4 regions of the uncultured Citricoccus sp. genome follow, and region 2 is predicted to be linked to each of the others. Evidence: riboswitches for the same ligand, from Rfam matches in the RefSeq annotation. Region 2 holds a riboswitch; each other region holds the start of a gene.
The links. A riboswitch is a leader RNA that binds a small molecule or an ion and turns the genes downstream of it on or off. The one in region 2 is predicted to bind glycine.
Positions count from the first base shown of each region.

Region 1: it holds a riboswitch for glycine, as region 2 does, so the genes downstream of both, cycA (D-serine/D-alanine/glycine transporter) here and gcvP (aminomethyl-transferring glycine dehydrogenase) in region 2, are expected to answer to the same signal.
Region 3: it holds a riboswitch for glycine, as region 2 does, so the genes downstream of both, Q0283_RS00110 (amino acid permease) here and gcvP (aminomethyl-transferring glycine dehydrogenase) in region 2, are expected to answer to the same signal.
Region 4: it holds a riboswitch for glycine, as region 2 does, so the genes downstream of both, Q0283_RS04955 (hypothetical protein) here and gcvP (aminomethyl-transferring glycine dehydrogenase) in region 2, are expected to answer to the same signal.

Region 1 covers NZ_CALMQR010000160.1:1,727-4,990, reverse strand. The annotation lists gene Q0283_RS17390 (heme-binding protein) at 1-315, opposite strand, end outside; gene cycA (D-serine/D-alanine/glycine transporter) at 604-2,085, opposite strand; glycine riboswitch at 2,237-2,335, opposite strand; glycine riboswitch at 2,586-2,686, shown strand; partial or broken gene gcvP (aminomethyl-transferring glycine dehydrogenase) at 2,841-3,264, shown strand, end outside.
Region 2 covers NZ_CALMQR010000158.1:4,973-8,236, forward strand. The annotation lists gene Q0283_RS17350 (SDR family oxidoreductase) at 1-406, shown strand, start outside; glycine riboswitch at 957-1,077, shown strand; partial or broken gene gcvP (aminomethyl-transferring glycine dehydrogenase) at 1,224-3,264, shown strand, end outside.
Region 3 covers NZ_CALMQR010000004.1:3,074-6,337, forward strand. The annotation lists gene Q0283_RS00105 (sugar porter family MFS transporter) at 1-929, shown strand, start outside; glycine riboswitch at 994-1,094, shown strand; gene Q0283_RS00110 (amino acid permease) at 1,250-2,605, shown strand; gene Q0283_RS00115 (Na+/H+ antiporter family protein) at 2,693-3,264, shown strand, end outside.
Region 4 covers NZ_CALMQR010000054.1:39,188-42,451, forward strand. The annotation lists gene Q0283_RS04945 (LysE family translocator) at 1-373, opposite strand, end outside; gene Q0283_RS04950 (class I SAM-dependent methyltransferase) at 606-1,442, shown strand; gene Q0283_RS04955 (hypothetical protein) at 1,454-1,798, opposite strand; glycine riboswitch at 1,953-2,051, opposite strand; gene Q0283_RS04960 (phosphoribosyltransferase) at 2,250-2,897, shown strand; gene Q0283_RS04965 (dihydrofolate reductase family protein) at 3,004-3,264, shown strand, end outside.

The sequences.
Region 1 (3,264 bases), on a different contig from region 2:
CGGCAGGACGAACGCCACCCGGAAGCGCCCGCTGCCGGTGCCGTCGGGGTACACGTCCGCGTCCTCCTGCAGGACGGGAGCGGTCATCGCGATGGACTCAGACGGGGCGTCCTGGAGCACCGGCGCCGTCATCGCCACCTTCTGCTCGGCCTGGTTCGTTCCGCTGATATAACCGAACAGGATGCGGAAGGCGCGGTTGCCGGCATCCTCGAAGCCTGCCTCGACGGTCGTCTCTGCCAGGACGTGCTCGGGGTACCGGCGCACCTCAACACCGTCATGCACACGCAGCGTCTCATAAGGCTGATGCGCCGTCATGCCAGCAACCTACCCCGCCGTCATCGCCGGCGCTATGCCGACGGTCCCCCGATGCGCCCCCGGACGGTGGAGGCACCGCGGAGGGTGGTTCTGCTCCTCGGCGCAGGTACCGGTCTGCGCGTCCGCGCATCGTCTGGAGGTCTTCGCCCTCACCCCACACCGGCCTCGTGGGGACGGCACTCTCCGCCCGGGCCGGTGGGTACCGCTGTCCGTCCCACCCAGCCCGCCGAGGTGGCGGCCTGGGGGGGACGGACGGGATGGCGAGATCTCGGTGGCGGGACAGACGGTTCAGGGGGCGAGGGCCGGATCCTGAGCGTGGACGTCCCGGTCCTCGAGCTCCTGGCGGACCTTGGCCTCGTGGAGGGCGCGCAGGGCGGCGTGCTCGGGGTTGCGGCGCAGCTTCAGGTAACCGAGGCCCAGGACCAGGAACCACACCGGGGTGACGAGCAGGGCAGCCCGGGTGTCGGCCTGGGTGGTCATCGCCCAGATGATGAACCCGAAGAAGGCCAGCACCACGTAGGGCATGAACGTACCGCCGGGCATCTTGAACGCGCTCACGGCGTGCAGTTGCGGGCGGCGACGGCGGTAGACGAGATAGCTGACGAGGATGATGGACCACACGAACATGAAGCACAGGGCCGAGACGGTGGTGACCAGGGTGAAGGCCTCGGCCACGCTGCCCTCGGCATAGAGCAGTGCGACGCCGGCGAGCAGGAACATGCAGGAGAACAGCAGCGCGTTCTTCGGGACCTTCCGGGAGGACAGCCGGCCGAAGGCCTTGGGGGCGTCGCCCTCCGTGGCCAGGCCGTAGATCATGCGCGAGGTGGAATAGATCCCGGAGTTGGCCGAGGAGGTGGCGGAGGTCAGGACGATGAAGTTCACGACCCCGGCCGCGCCGACCAGCCCGGCCAGGGCGAACATGCCCACGAACGGTGACTCATCCGCGCTGTAGGCGGTCCAGGGCTTCACGGCCATCAGGATGATCAGCGCACCCACATAGAACAGCAGGATGCGCACCGGGATGGAGTTGATCGCCCGGGGCAGGTTCTTCTCCGGATCCTTGGCCTCGGCCGCGGTGGTGCCGACCAGCTCGATGCCGACGAAGGCGAAGACGGCGATCTGGAACCCGGCGACGAAGCCCATGAAGCCGGTGGGGAACATCCCGCCCTCGGTCCACAGGTTGGAGAACGCCGCCCGGGTGCCGTCGGACTCGAAGCCGGTGATGATCATGCCCAGACCCACGACGATCAACGCCAGGATGGCCACGATCTTGATCAGCGCGAACCAGAACTCGGTCTCGCCGAACGCCTTGACGGAGGGCAGGTTCAGCCCGACCAGGAGGACGATGCAGGCCACCGCGGGGATCCAGAGCGGCAGGTCCCCCCACCAGAAGGACACGTAGTGGGCGATCGCCACGACGTCGGCGATGCCGGTGACCACCCAGCAGAACCAGTACGTCCACCCGGTGAAGAACGACGCCCAGGGCCCGAGAAGGTCACCGGCGAAGTCGGAGAAGCTCTTGTAGTCCGTGTTGCTCAGCAGTACCTCACCCATGGCGCGCATGACGAAGAACAGCATGAAGCCGATGATCATGTAGACGAAGATCACCGAGGGCCCGGCCACCGAGATGGTCTTCCCCGAGCCCATGAACAGGCCGGTGCCGATGGCTCCGCCGATGGCGATCAGCTGGATGTGCCGGTTGGACAGGGCCCGCTCCAGATGCGGGGACTGCTCGGTAGTGCTCACGGGGCGTGCTGGGGTGAGGGTCATTGAGGAACTCCAGTAAGTTGCGCGGTGTGCCGCGTCGTCCGTGGGTTCCTCCCCCTCTGTTGCACGGCCTGAGAGTTTCGCCCCACCCGGAGGGGGTGGGACTTGCTCCGTCGGCGAGCACGGAGAACTCCGCGCTACTTTCCAGAGATGCCTCGGTGCGGCGGTCCGGGGACCTGAGAGTTTCCTGGGGAGGAATTGCTCCTACGGTGCCCGACCGGTGTTCTGGTCGGGGCTCTCCCGCCGCACGTCAACGGCCATTCGACTGTGACAGCCCTCACATCCTAGGTGACAGTCACCTCGGCGCACAATGGATTTTCGAATTTCCGCACCGAATCCTGCTCCGCACGGCCCGGCGGCTGCGGGGGCGGTGAGACAGGGGCATCCGCAGCAGGACCGCGGCGAGGAGGACCTGTGTGACCCAGGATGACGTGAATGCGAGTGCCGTTGCACTCGGCAGAAAGTACGTATACGCTGTGACTGCAATCACATAGTCTGGCCGTTCACGTGCGGCGGGAGAGTCCCGTCCAGCATTCGTGGTCGGGCGCCGTAGGAGCAATTTCCTCCCCGGGAAACTCTCAGGCCCCCGTACCGCCGCACCGAGGCGCATCTGGAAAGTAGTGCGGAGTTCTCCGTGCTCGCCGAAGGAGCAAGTCCCACCCCGTCCGGGTGGGACGGAAACTCTCAGGCTGTGCAACAGATCGGGGAGGAACCCATAGACACCGCGGGAGACCGCGCAGACCTCTGGAGTTCCTCTCATGACGATCACCCCAGCCCGCCCCACCGCCGCTGAGCTCAGCGACCACTCCTTCGCCGAACGTCACATCGGTCCCGGCCCGCAGGCAGCGACCCAGATGTTGCGCACCCTGGGGTACGACAGCCTCGACGAGTTGGTGGACACGGCGGTGCCGGTGGACATCCGCCAACAGGATCGGCTGGAATTGCCCGAGCCCCGTTCTGAGGCCCAGGTCCTGGCGGACCTGCGGCAGATGGCCTCCAAGAACGTCCTCAAGACCCAGATGATCGGCCAGGGTTTCTACGACACCCTCACCCCGCCGGTGATCCTGCGCAACGTCCTGGAGAATCCGGCCTGGTACACCGCCTATACCCCCTACCAGCCGGAGATCTCCCAGGGCCGGCTCGAGGCCCTGCTGAACTTCCAGACCATGGTCGCGGACCTGA
Region 2 (3,264 bases):
CCTGTACGGCACCCTGTGGCTGACCCGGGCGTGCGTGCCGCACCTGTCCCACGGGGACTGCATCATCAACACCACCTCGGTACAGGCCTACCAGCCCTCGGAGACGATGATCGACTACGCCGCCACGAAGGCCGCCCTGAACAACGTCACCGCGAACCTCGCCGGCGAGCTCGGGCCGAAGGGCATCCGGGTGAACGCGGTGGCGCCCGGACCGGTCTGGACGCCGTTGCAGCCGGCCACCAAGACCCCCGAGGCCGTCTCCCACATGGGTGCGGACACCCCGCTCGGCAGGATCGGCCAGCCCGCCGAGCTCGCCGGGGCCTACGTGTTCCTGGCGAACCCGGCCGAGGCGAGCTACGTCTCCGGAACGGTGCTGGGTGTGACCGGCGGGCTGCCGGTGTTCTGAGACCCCTCCGGCGGACCGGACCCTCCGGGACGTCTCCACCACCCAGGACATCCCCGACGAACGATCGGCGCCCCACCATGCAGCGGAACGAGCTCGAGGCCCCCATCGCCACCAAGATCCTGCGGCGGCTGAGGACTGCCACGGAGTCCGGCCGGATCACGTGGTCTCCGGTGCAGGACTGCGTCCCCGACCGGGACTGGCTCAGCGGCCGGTTCGCCGTGGCGACGATCGAGGACACCGTCGAAACGGGCTTCGCGGGCGGCGACGCCGTCCGGGCGCGCCCACGTGGAGCACGAGATCCCCCAGCTGAGGGTCGGGAGCGTCCCCGAGCCGTTCGACGGGGCCGTGCTGTCCCGGTTCATCCAGAGCCTGGACGCCCTGTCCACCTGAGGGGCCGGGACGTCGACGGCGAGGCCACGCAGTATCGACGGTGACGCCGATGACCGTTGCCGCGGCAGGACCCTGACCTGTGGGAAGGGTGAGGGCGCGCGCACCCAGCGACTCGGGGGGACGTCGGCGGTGCGGCTGTGCCAGACTGGTGCCGCGCCACATCTCCCGCGCGGGAGAGTGCCGGTGCTGCAGGATCCGGGCCTCCGGACCCGGCGGCGCCGGACGCCGAAGGAGCAATCTCTCCCCGAGAATCTCTCAGGCCCACGTACCGCGCAGGGTCGGCGTCTCTGGAAAGTGCCAGGCCCCCAACGCCTCGGCCACCGACGGTGCAAGCACGTATCCTCCAGATACGTGCGGAATCTCTCAGGTCGATGACAGAGCGGGGAGGTACCGATCCGCGCCCGAGAAGCGCCTTGGAGGAGAACCCATGAACGCCATCGTCACCCCGTCCACCGGTCAACGCCACGAGCCGCGGGACACCGCGTCAGCCCCGTTCACCAGCCGTCACATCGGTCCCCGCCAGGCGGACGCCGAGACGATGCTGGCCGCCCTGGGCTTCGAGTCCCTGGAGGCCCTCGTGGACGAGGCCGTGCCCGCGGACATCCGCCAGCACGAGCCCCTGAACCTGCCCGAGGCCCGGACCGAGGCCGCCGTCCTGGAGGAGTTGCGGGCCATCGCCAACCGCAACATCGTCAAGACCCAGATGATCGGCCAGGGCTTCTTCGACACGGTCACCCCGCCGGTGGTGCTGCGCAAGGTCCTGGAGAACCCGGCCTGGTACACCGCCTACACCCCCTACCAGCCGGAGATCTCCCAGGGCCGGCTGGAGGCCCTGCTGAACTTCCAGACCATGGTCGCCGACCTCACCGGCCTCGAGATCGCCAACGCCTCCCTGCTGGACGAGGCCTCCGGCGCCGCCGAGGCCGTGCTGCTGATGCACCGGGCCAACCGGAAGAACGCCAACGGCATCACCCTGATCGACGCCGACCTCTACCCGCAGACTCGCACCGTGGTGGAGGGCCGTGCCCGCGCCCTCGGCCTGGACGTGCGCGTCGCGGACCTCTCAGCGGGCCTGCCCGAGGACCTCGCGGCCGATCTGGAGGAGAAGGGCCTGTGCGGCATCCTGCTGCAGCAGCCCGGGGACTCCGGCCGGATCCACGACCACTCCGCGGTGATCGCCCAGGCCAAGGAGCGCGGCGGCATGGTCGCCATCGCCGCCGACCTGCTCTCCCTCGCGCTCATCGTCCCCCCGGGCGAGCAGGGTGCGGACATCGCCGTCGGCAACACCCAGCGCTTCGGCGTCCCGCTGTTCTTCGGCGGCCCGCATGCCGCCTACATGGCCGTCCACAAGGGCGTGGAGCGCCAGTTGCCCGGCCGTCTCGTCGGCGTCTCGCAGGACGCGGCCGGCCGGCCCGCCTACCGCCTCGCCCTGCAGACCCGTGAGCAGCACATCCGCCGCGAGAAGGCCACCTCGAACATCTGCACCGCCCAGGCCCTCCTGGCGATCACGGCCTCCATGTTCGCCGTCTACCACGGCCCGGACGGCGTGCGGGCGATCGCCGAGCACGCCCACCGGCAGGCCGGCCGGCTGGCCGCAGCCCTGCAGTCCGCCGGGTTCACGCTGAACCACGAGTCCTTCTTCGACACCGTGCAGGTCTCCGTGCCCGGACTGGCCCGCACCGTGGTCAACGCCGCCGAGGCGGCCGGGGTGAACCTGCGCCTCGTGGACGCGGGCACGGTCGGCATCTCCTGTGACGAGACCACCACGGACCGGGACCTGCTCGCGGTGCTGTCCGCCTTCGGCGCCCCCGCGGAGGCCCTCCCGGCCGGTGCCGGGAGCGGGCAGTCCGGGGACACCGGGGCACCCGACGCCGGCCGGGCCAGCGGGCACATCCCCGCGTCCCTGCAGCGCACCAGCGAGTACATGACCCACCCGGTCTTCAACACGTACAAGTCCGAGACCCAGATGCTGCGCTACATCAAGCGCCTCTCCGGGTACGACCTGGCCCTGGACCGCACCATGATCCCGCTGGGCTCGTGCACCATGAAGCTCAACGCGACCGCGGAGATGGAGTCCATCTCCTGGCCCGAGTTCTGCTCCATCCACCCGTACGCGCCCGACCACCAGACCGAGGGCTGGCGCTACCTGCTGACGGACCTCGAGGAGAAGCTGGCCGAGATCACCGGCTACGCGGGGGTCTCGGTGCAGCCCAACGCCGGTTCCCAGGGGGAATACGCCGGCCTGCTGGCCATCCGCAAGTACCACCTGGCCAACGGTGAGGGTGAGCGGGACATCTGCCTCATCCCGGCCTCGGCCCACGGCACCAACGCCGCCTCGGCGGTGCTGGCCGGGCTGAAGGTCGTGGTGGTCAAGACCGCCGAGGACGGCACCATCGACAGCGCCGACCTGGACGCCAAGATCGCCATGCACCGGGAGCAGCTGGCGGCGATCATGATCACCTACCCCT
Region 3 (3,264 bases), on a different contig from region 2:
GACTGGAGGCCTGGCGCTGGATGTTCATGGCCGAGGCCGTGCCGGCGGTGCTCTACGGGGCGTTCGCGTTCCGCCTGCCCGAGTCACCCCGGTACCTGGTCGCCCGCGGTGACCTCGACCGTGCGGCCCAGGTCCTGTACGACTTCACCGGCATCGAACGGGTCAACCTCAAGATCGAGCAGATCAAGGACACCCTGGAGTCCGAGCGGCGGGAGTCCCTGCGCGACCTGCGCGGACCGGCGATGGGCCTGAGGCCGATCGTGTGGATCGGCATCGTCCTGTCCGTGTTCCAGCAGTTCGTGGGCATCAACGTGATCTTCTACTACTCGACCACGCTGTGGCGCTCCGTGGGCTTCGGGGAGTCCGACGCCCTGACGATCACGGTGATCACGTCGGTGACGAACATCGTGGTGACGATCGTGGCCATCCTGCTGGTGGACCGGGTGGGGCGGCGCCCCATGCTGCTCGTCGGGTCCCTGGGCATGGCGGCCTCACTGGGCCTGATGGCGGTGGCCTTCTCCTTCGCGCAGGTCGTCCAGGCCGCCGACGGCACCACGGCCGCAGAGCTGGGCCAGCCGTGGTCCACGGTGGCCCTGATCTCGGCCAACGCCTTCGTGGTCTTCTTCGGTGCCACGTGGGGGCCCCTGGTGTGGGTCCTGCTGGGGGAGATGTTCCCGAACCGGATTCGCGCCGGGGCGCTCGCCGTGGCCGCGGCGGCCCAGTGGGCCGCGAACTTCGCGGTCTCCACCACGTTCCCGTGGCTGGCCGAGATCGGGCTGACCGTGGCCTACGGGCTCTATGCGGTGATGGCGGTACTGTCCTTCCTCTTCGTCTGGCGCTTCGTCCCGGAGACGAAGGGCCGCGAGCTCGAGGACATGCAGGACACCGGCATCGTCCGGAAGTCCCGCAGGAGCACACCCGCGCGGTGAGGACCCGGCCGCGATTTCACGCACCCGTGTGAGGTGCATTACAGTTGTCTCCCGGAATCAGCCACTGAGCGGTCCGGGAGAGATCCCGCACCACCTAAGATGCGCGACGCCGAAGGAGCAAGCCCTCCCCGGGAATCTCTCAGGCCCCCGTACCGGATCGCTGGGCACCTCTGGAAAGCGTCGCCACACCCACGCGCGACCACCGACGGGGCAAGCGGCCGACCGGCTCCGGGCCGGCACGACGCGAAACTCTCAGGTCCATGGACAGAGCGGGGAGGACACGAGGGGACCACCGTCCCACGTCCACCTGAGGAGAACCCATGGAACCCAGCCGCCCCACCGGGCCCGTCGCCGTCGGGACCGAGGCCGGACCAGCCGGCCACGCCCCCGCCGCAGCCCCGACCCTCGAGAGCCCGGCACCCGGCCGTCCGGACGGCACGGCCGCCGCGCCGGGCTGGAACCGCTTCGACTCGAGCTGGACGATCGGCCTGTTCGGTACCGCCGTGGGCGCCGGCGTCCTGTTCCTGCCGATCAATGCCGGCCTGGGCGGGATGTGGCCGCTGATCATCGCCACGCTGATCATCGGGCCGATGACCTACTTCTCCCACCGGGCGCTGTCCCGCATGGTGGTCGCCTCGCCCCGGGCCGACCGTGACATCACCGGCGTGGTGCGGGACTACTTCGGCGAGGCCGCCGGACGCCTGGTCACCATCCTGTACTTCCTGGCGATCTTCCCGATCGTGCTCATCTACGGCGTCGGCATCACCAACACCGTGGACAGCCTCATGGTCAACCAGCTGGGCATGGACCCGTGGCCGCGCTGGTTGCTCTCCGGGGTGCTCGTGCTGCTGATGTCCGCCGTGATGGTGGCCGGCCAGCGCGTCATGCTGATCGTCACCCAGTGGCTGGTCTACCCGCTGATCGCGGTCCTGTTCTCCGTCACCCTGCTGCTCATCCCGTCCTGGTCCTTCGAGGGCTTCGGGGCCGTGCCCGCCGCCGGCGACTTCGCGATGTCCCTGTGGCTGATGATCCCCGTGCTGGTCTTCGCGTTCAACCACTCCCCGGCGATCTCGCAGTTCTCGGTGTCCCTGCGCCAGCGCTACGGGGCGGGCTCGGTGCAGAAGGCCTCCTCCGTCCTGCGCGTCACCTCCATCCTGCTGGTGGTCTTCACCATGGGCTTCGTCTGGTCCTGCGTGCTGGCCCTCGGCCCCGAGGGGTTGCAGGCCGCCAAGGACGCCAACCTGCCGGTGCTCTCCCACCTGGCCAACGTCATGGGCCTGCCGATCATCGCCTGGCTCGGGCCGGCGGTGGCTGTCACGGCCATCGGCTCGTCCTTCTTCGGCCACTGGCTCGGGGCGTTCGAGGGCGCGCAGGGCATCATGCGCGGGATGGTGGACCCGCAGTCCCGGCGCTTCTCCGACCGCGGACTGCGGATCGGGATCAGCGTGTTCCTCATCGCCAGCACCTGGATCGCCGGCGTGCTCAACCCGAGCATCCTGGGACTCATCGAATCACTGGCCGGGCCGGTCATCGCGGCCGTGCTCTACCTGATGCCGATGTACGCCATCCGGAAGGTCCCCGCCCTGGCGCCGTTCCGGGGCGCGATCTCGAACGTCTTCGTGGTCATCGCCGGCATCGTGGCGGTCGGGGGCATCCTGCTCAGCCTGTTCGGCTGACCGGGCCCGCCGCCGTCGGGTCACCGGTAAGGGCACCGTGCTGCGGGTGAGTAGACCCGTACTCCGGCTACACTCTTCGGGGCGCGGATGCGCCATCACGCCGCCCGCGCCACCGAAGAGGTCGTCCCCGCTGTGCTGTTGAATCCCGTCGTCGTGTCCGTGCTCGTGCTCGCCGCGCTGAGCCTGGCCCGCGTGAACGTCATCGTCGCCCTGCTCATCGCCACGCTCGTCGCGGGACTGCTCGCGGGGCTGACCCCCGATGAGACGGTGACCATCCTCGTCGACGGGCTCGGCGGCCAGGGGGAGACCGCCCTGAGCTATATCCTGCTCGGCATCCTGTCGGTCATGGTCGCCCGCTCCGGGATCACCGGGAAGCTGATCCGCCGGATCCTGCCGCTGATCTCCGGCCGGCGGGCGATGACCCTCTTCGGGATCGCCGGACTCGCCTGCCTGTCGCAGAACATCGTCCCGGTCCACATCGCCTTCATCCCGATCCTCATCCCGCCGCTGCTGAGCGTGTTCAACCGGATGAGGATGGACCGCCGGGCCGTCGCCACCGCGCTGACCTTCGGCCTGAAGGCCCCCTACATGCTGATCCCGCTGGGATTCGGCCTGATCTTCCAGAACATCATCCTCGACGAGATGGCCAAGTACGGCAT
Region 4 (3,264 bases), on a different contig from region 2:
GGGAGCCGGCGCCCCAGCCCCCCGGTTCGCCCGGGGAGGCGGCACCCGTCACGGCAGTGTTCACCGGGTCCCTCCCGGTGCCGCGGAACGAGGACCAGATCATCGACGCACCCAGCCAGAGCATGTACGCCGCCCCGGTGATCGTCAGCACGCGGTAGGCGAGCTCTGAGGCCGCGAGCAGGGCGGAGACCCCGACGGCGGCGGCGATGCCCCACACCACGGCCCCGGTGGCGACCCCGGTGGCGGTGGCCCACGCGTAGGGGCGGGACCGGGTCAGCGAGGACCGCAGCACCAGGGCGGTGTCCAGTCCGGGCACCAGGGTCAGCAGGCCGGCCACCACGGTGAAGGCGAGCAGGGCGTCCAGGATCGTCACCGATCCAGTGTAGTCAGGGAGGGTCGCCGGACCGGAGGAGATCAGGTGGTCCCCGGCCCCCCGTCCCGGCCCTTCCCGGGGCCCAGCCCGCGGGGAGGGCAGCGCCTCGTTCCTGTCTGCCGGACGCCCCCGGTGGGATACTGGTGCCGCATGACCCGCCACCGGTGGGTGGGCATCCCCGCCCTGGCGAGCCGGCCGTCCAGCACATCCCAGTGACTCCGGAGAACCCGTCATGAGCCAGACAGCAAGCCAACCCGGTGCCGACCGCGACCTGAAGTCCAGGCACCGCACCATGTGGGCCTCGGGTGACTACCCGGGCATGGTCGAGACGTGGTTGCTCCCCCTCGGGCCGAGACTCGTCGAGGCAGCCCGCGTCACCTCCGGCCAGCGCGTCCTGGACGTCGGTGCCGGCACGGGCAACGCGTCCCTGCCGGCAGCGGCCACGGGGGCGAGGGTCACCGCCGTCGACCTCACTCCCGAGCTGCTGGACGCAGGGCGGCTGCGCGCCGAGGCGCAGGGGTTCGACCTGGAGTGGGTGGAGGCCGACGCCGAGCACCTGCCCTTCGAGGACGCCTCCTTCGACGTGGTGATGTCCTCGATCGGCGTGATGTTCGCCCCCCACCACCAGGAGGCCGCCGACGAGCTCGTGCGCGTGTGCCGGCCCGGCGGGACGATCGCCCTGCTGAGCTGGACGCCCGAGGGCGTGGTGGGCGGGCTCTTCCGCACCATGAAGCCCTTCGCCCCGGCGCCCCCGCCCGGAGTGCAGCCGGCGCCGCTGTGGGGCACCGAGGAGCACCAGCGCGCCCTGCTGGGTGATCGGGTGGCGGTGGACTCCGCCAGCCGGGGCACCCTCGAGGTCACCGCCTTCGGCACGCCGCGCGAATTCGCCGAGCATTTCAAGGCGTCCTACGGCCCCACGATCACCGTCCGCAGGAACGCCGAGGGCGAGGGCCGTGCCGAGGAATTCGACCAGGCGTTCCAGGCCTTCTTCGACGAGGCGAACGTGGGGACCGAGGACCGGGCGCGCTTCGAGATCGAGTACCTGCTGACGGTGGCCACCCGGAGGTAACCGAGGCCGGCCTACCCCGGGACGGTGACGTTCCGGATGGTCATCTCGACGGTGTCGAAGGTGAGGTCGAGCATGGCCTCGAGCTGTTCGCGGACTCCGACGACCACCTCCGTGGTGCGGGTGACGTCCGCGTGGGGGGACAGGAAGCACTCGATCCACAGCCGCGGTGCGCGCCGGGGGCCGTCGATGCGGACGAGGGCGTCCTCGACGTCCCGGTGCGTCATCAGTCCGGTGGCCGCGGCCTGGGCGATCTTGGCGCACCGTTGCTCCGCCGCGGCGCCGGGGCCGGTGGGGCGGCCGGCCGGGGAGGCCTCACCGCCCGGGGTGAGACCGGGCCATGCACGTGCATTCGTCATCCGGGGAACTCCTGGGGTCTGCGATCGTTCTCGCGTCGTCTGTAGGTTCCTCCCCGATCTGTTGCGCGGCCTGAGAGTTTCCATCCCACCCGGGCGGGGCGGGACTTGCTCCTTCGGCGAGCACGGCGAAGACCGCGCTACTTTCCAGATGTGCCTCGGTGCGGCGGTGCGGGGGCCTGAGAGTTTCCCGGGAGGAATTGCTCCTACGGCGCCCGACCGGTGGTGCCGGACGGGACTCTCCCGCCACACCTCAACGGCAACGGCTATTCTGCTGTGATTGCGATCACAGTGTAGTCAGGCATTTGATTTGTATACAAAATATGCCGTGAATCTCGTCACACGGGGTCATCCGGGCCGTTGCCGGGAACGCCGGGTGGTCGGGGGCCCTTCCAGTGCCACGACCGGCGCGCCTACGCTGGGGGCGACCCACAGCCCATCCCAGGGAGGGGACGTGCCGGAATTCCAGGACAGATACGACGCCGGTGCCCAGCTCGCAGCGCGGCTCGCCCCGCGCTGGGCCGGGCACGCCGACGTCGTGGTGCTGGGCCTGCCCCGCGGCGGGGTGCCGGTCGCGGAAGTGGTGGCCCGGGAACTGCGCGCACCGCTGGACGTGATCATGGTCCGCAAGCTGGGGGTGCCCTCCTACCCGGAGCTCGCGATGGGTGCCATCGGTGAGCAGGGCGTCCGGCTCCAGGACGAGGGCACCATCCGGCACTTCGGGGTCACGCAGGAGCAAGTGGCGCTGGTCGAACGCCGCGAGCAGCAGACCCTGGACCGCCGGGCGCGGCTCTTCCGTGCCGGCCGGGAGCCGCTGGACCTCACGGGCAAGACCGCGATGATCGTCGACGACGGCATCGCCACGGGCTCCACCGCCCGGGTGGCCTGCAGAGTGGCCCGGGCCCTCGGGGCGGCGCGCGTGGTGCTGGCCGTGCCGGTTGCCTCGCGGACCACCGTGGACTCGATGCTCATGAGCCGCGAGGCCGACGAGATCGAGGTACTGGCCACCCCCCGGGGCTTCCGGGCCGTCGGGGCCCACTACCGGGACTTCGCCGCCGTCGACGACGAGACGGTCGCGGCGATCCTGTCCCGCGGTAGCTGAACCCCGGCCCGTCGCGACCGGGTGTTCCCGGACGCGACGGCCCTCCCTACTGTGGGACGAGGAGAGGGCGCCAGCGACCCCTGCGGCGCCGACGGAAGGACCATCCATGCGCATCGTCATCACGCAGAACATGACCCTGGACGGGCGGATCGAGATGCTCGACGACTGGTTCGACCCCGCCGACCAGGACCCGGAACTGGTCGGGGAGATGCGGCGCCAGACGGCCGGCGAGGACGTGCTGCTGCTGGGCCGGCAGACCTTCGAGGACCTCCGCGGCTACTGGCCGCACCGGGCGGATGACACCACCGGAGTGGCCGAGGCCCTGGACCGGGCGGACAAGCGCGTGGTCTCCGCCACCCTGACCGAC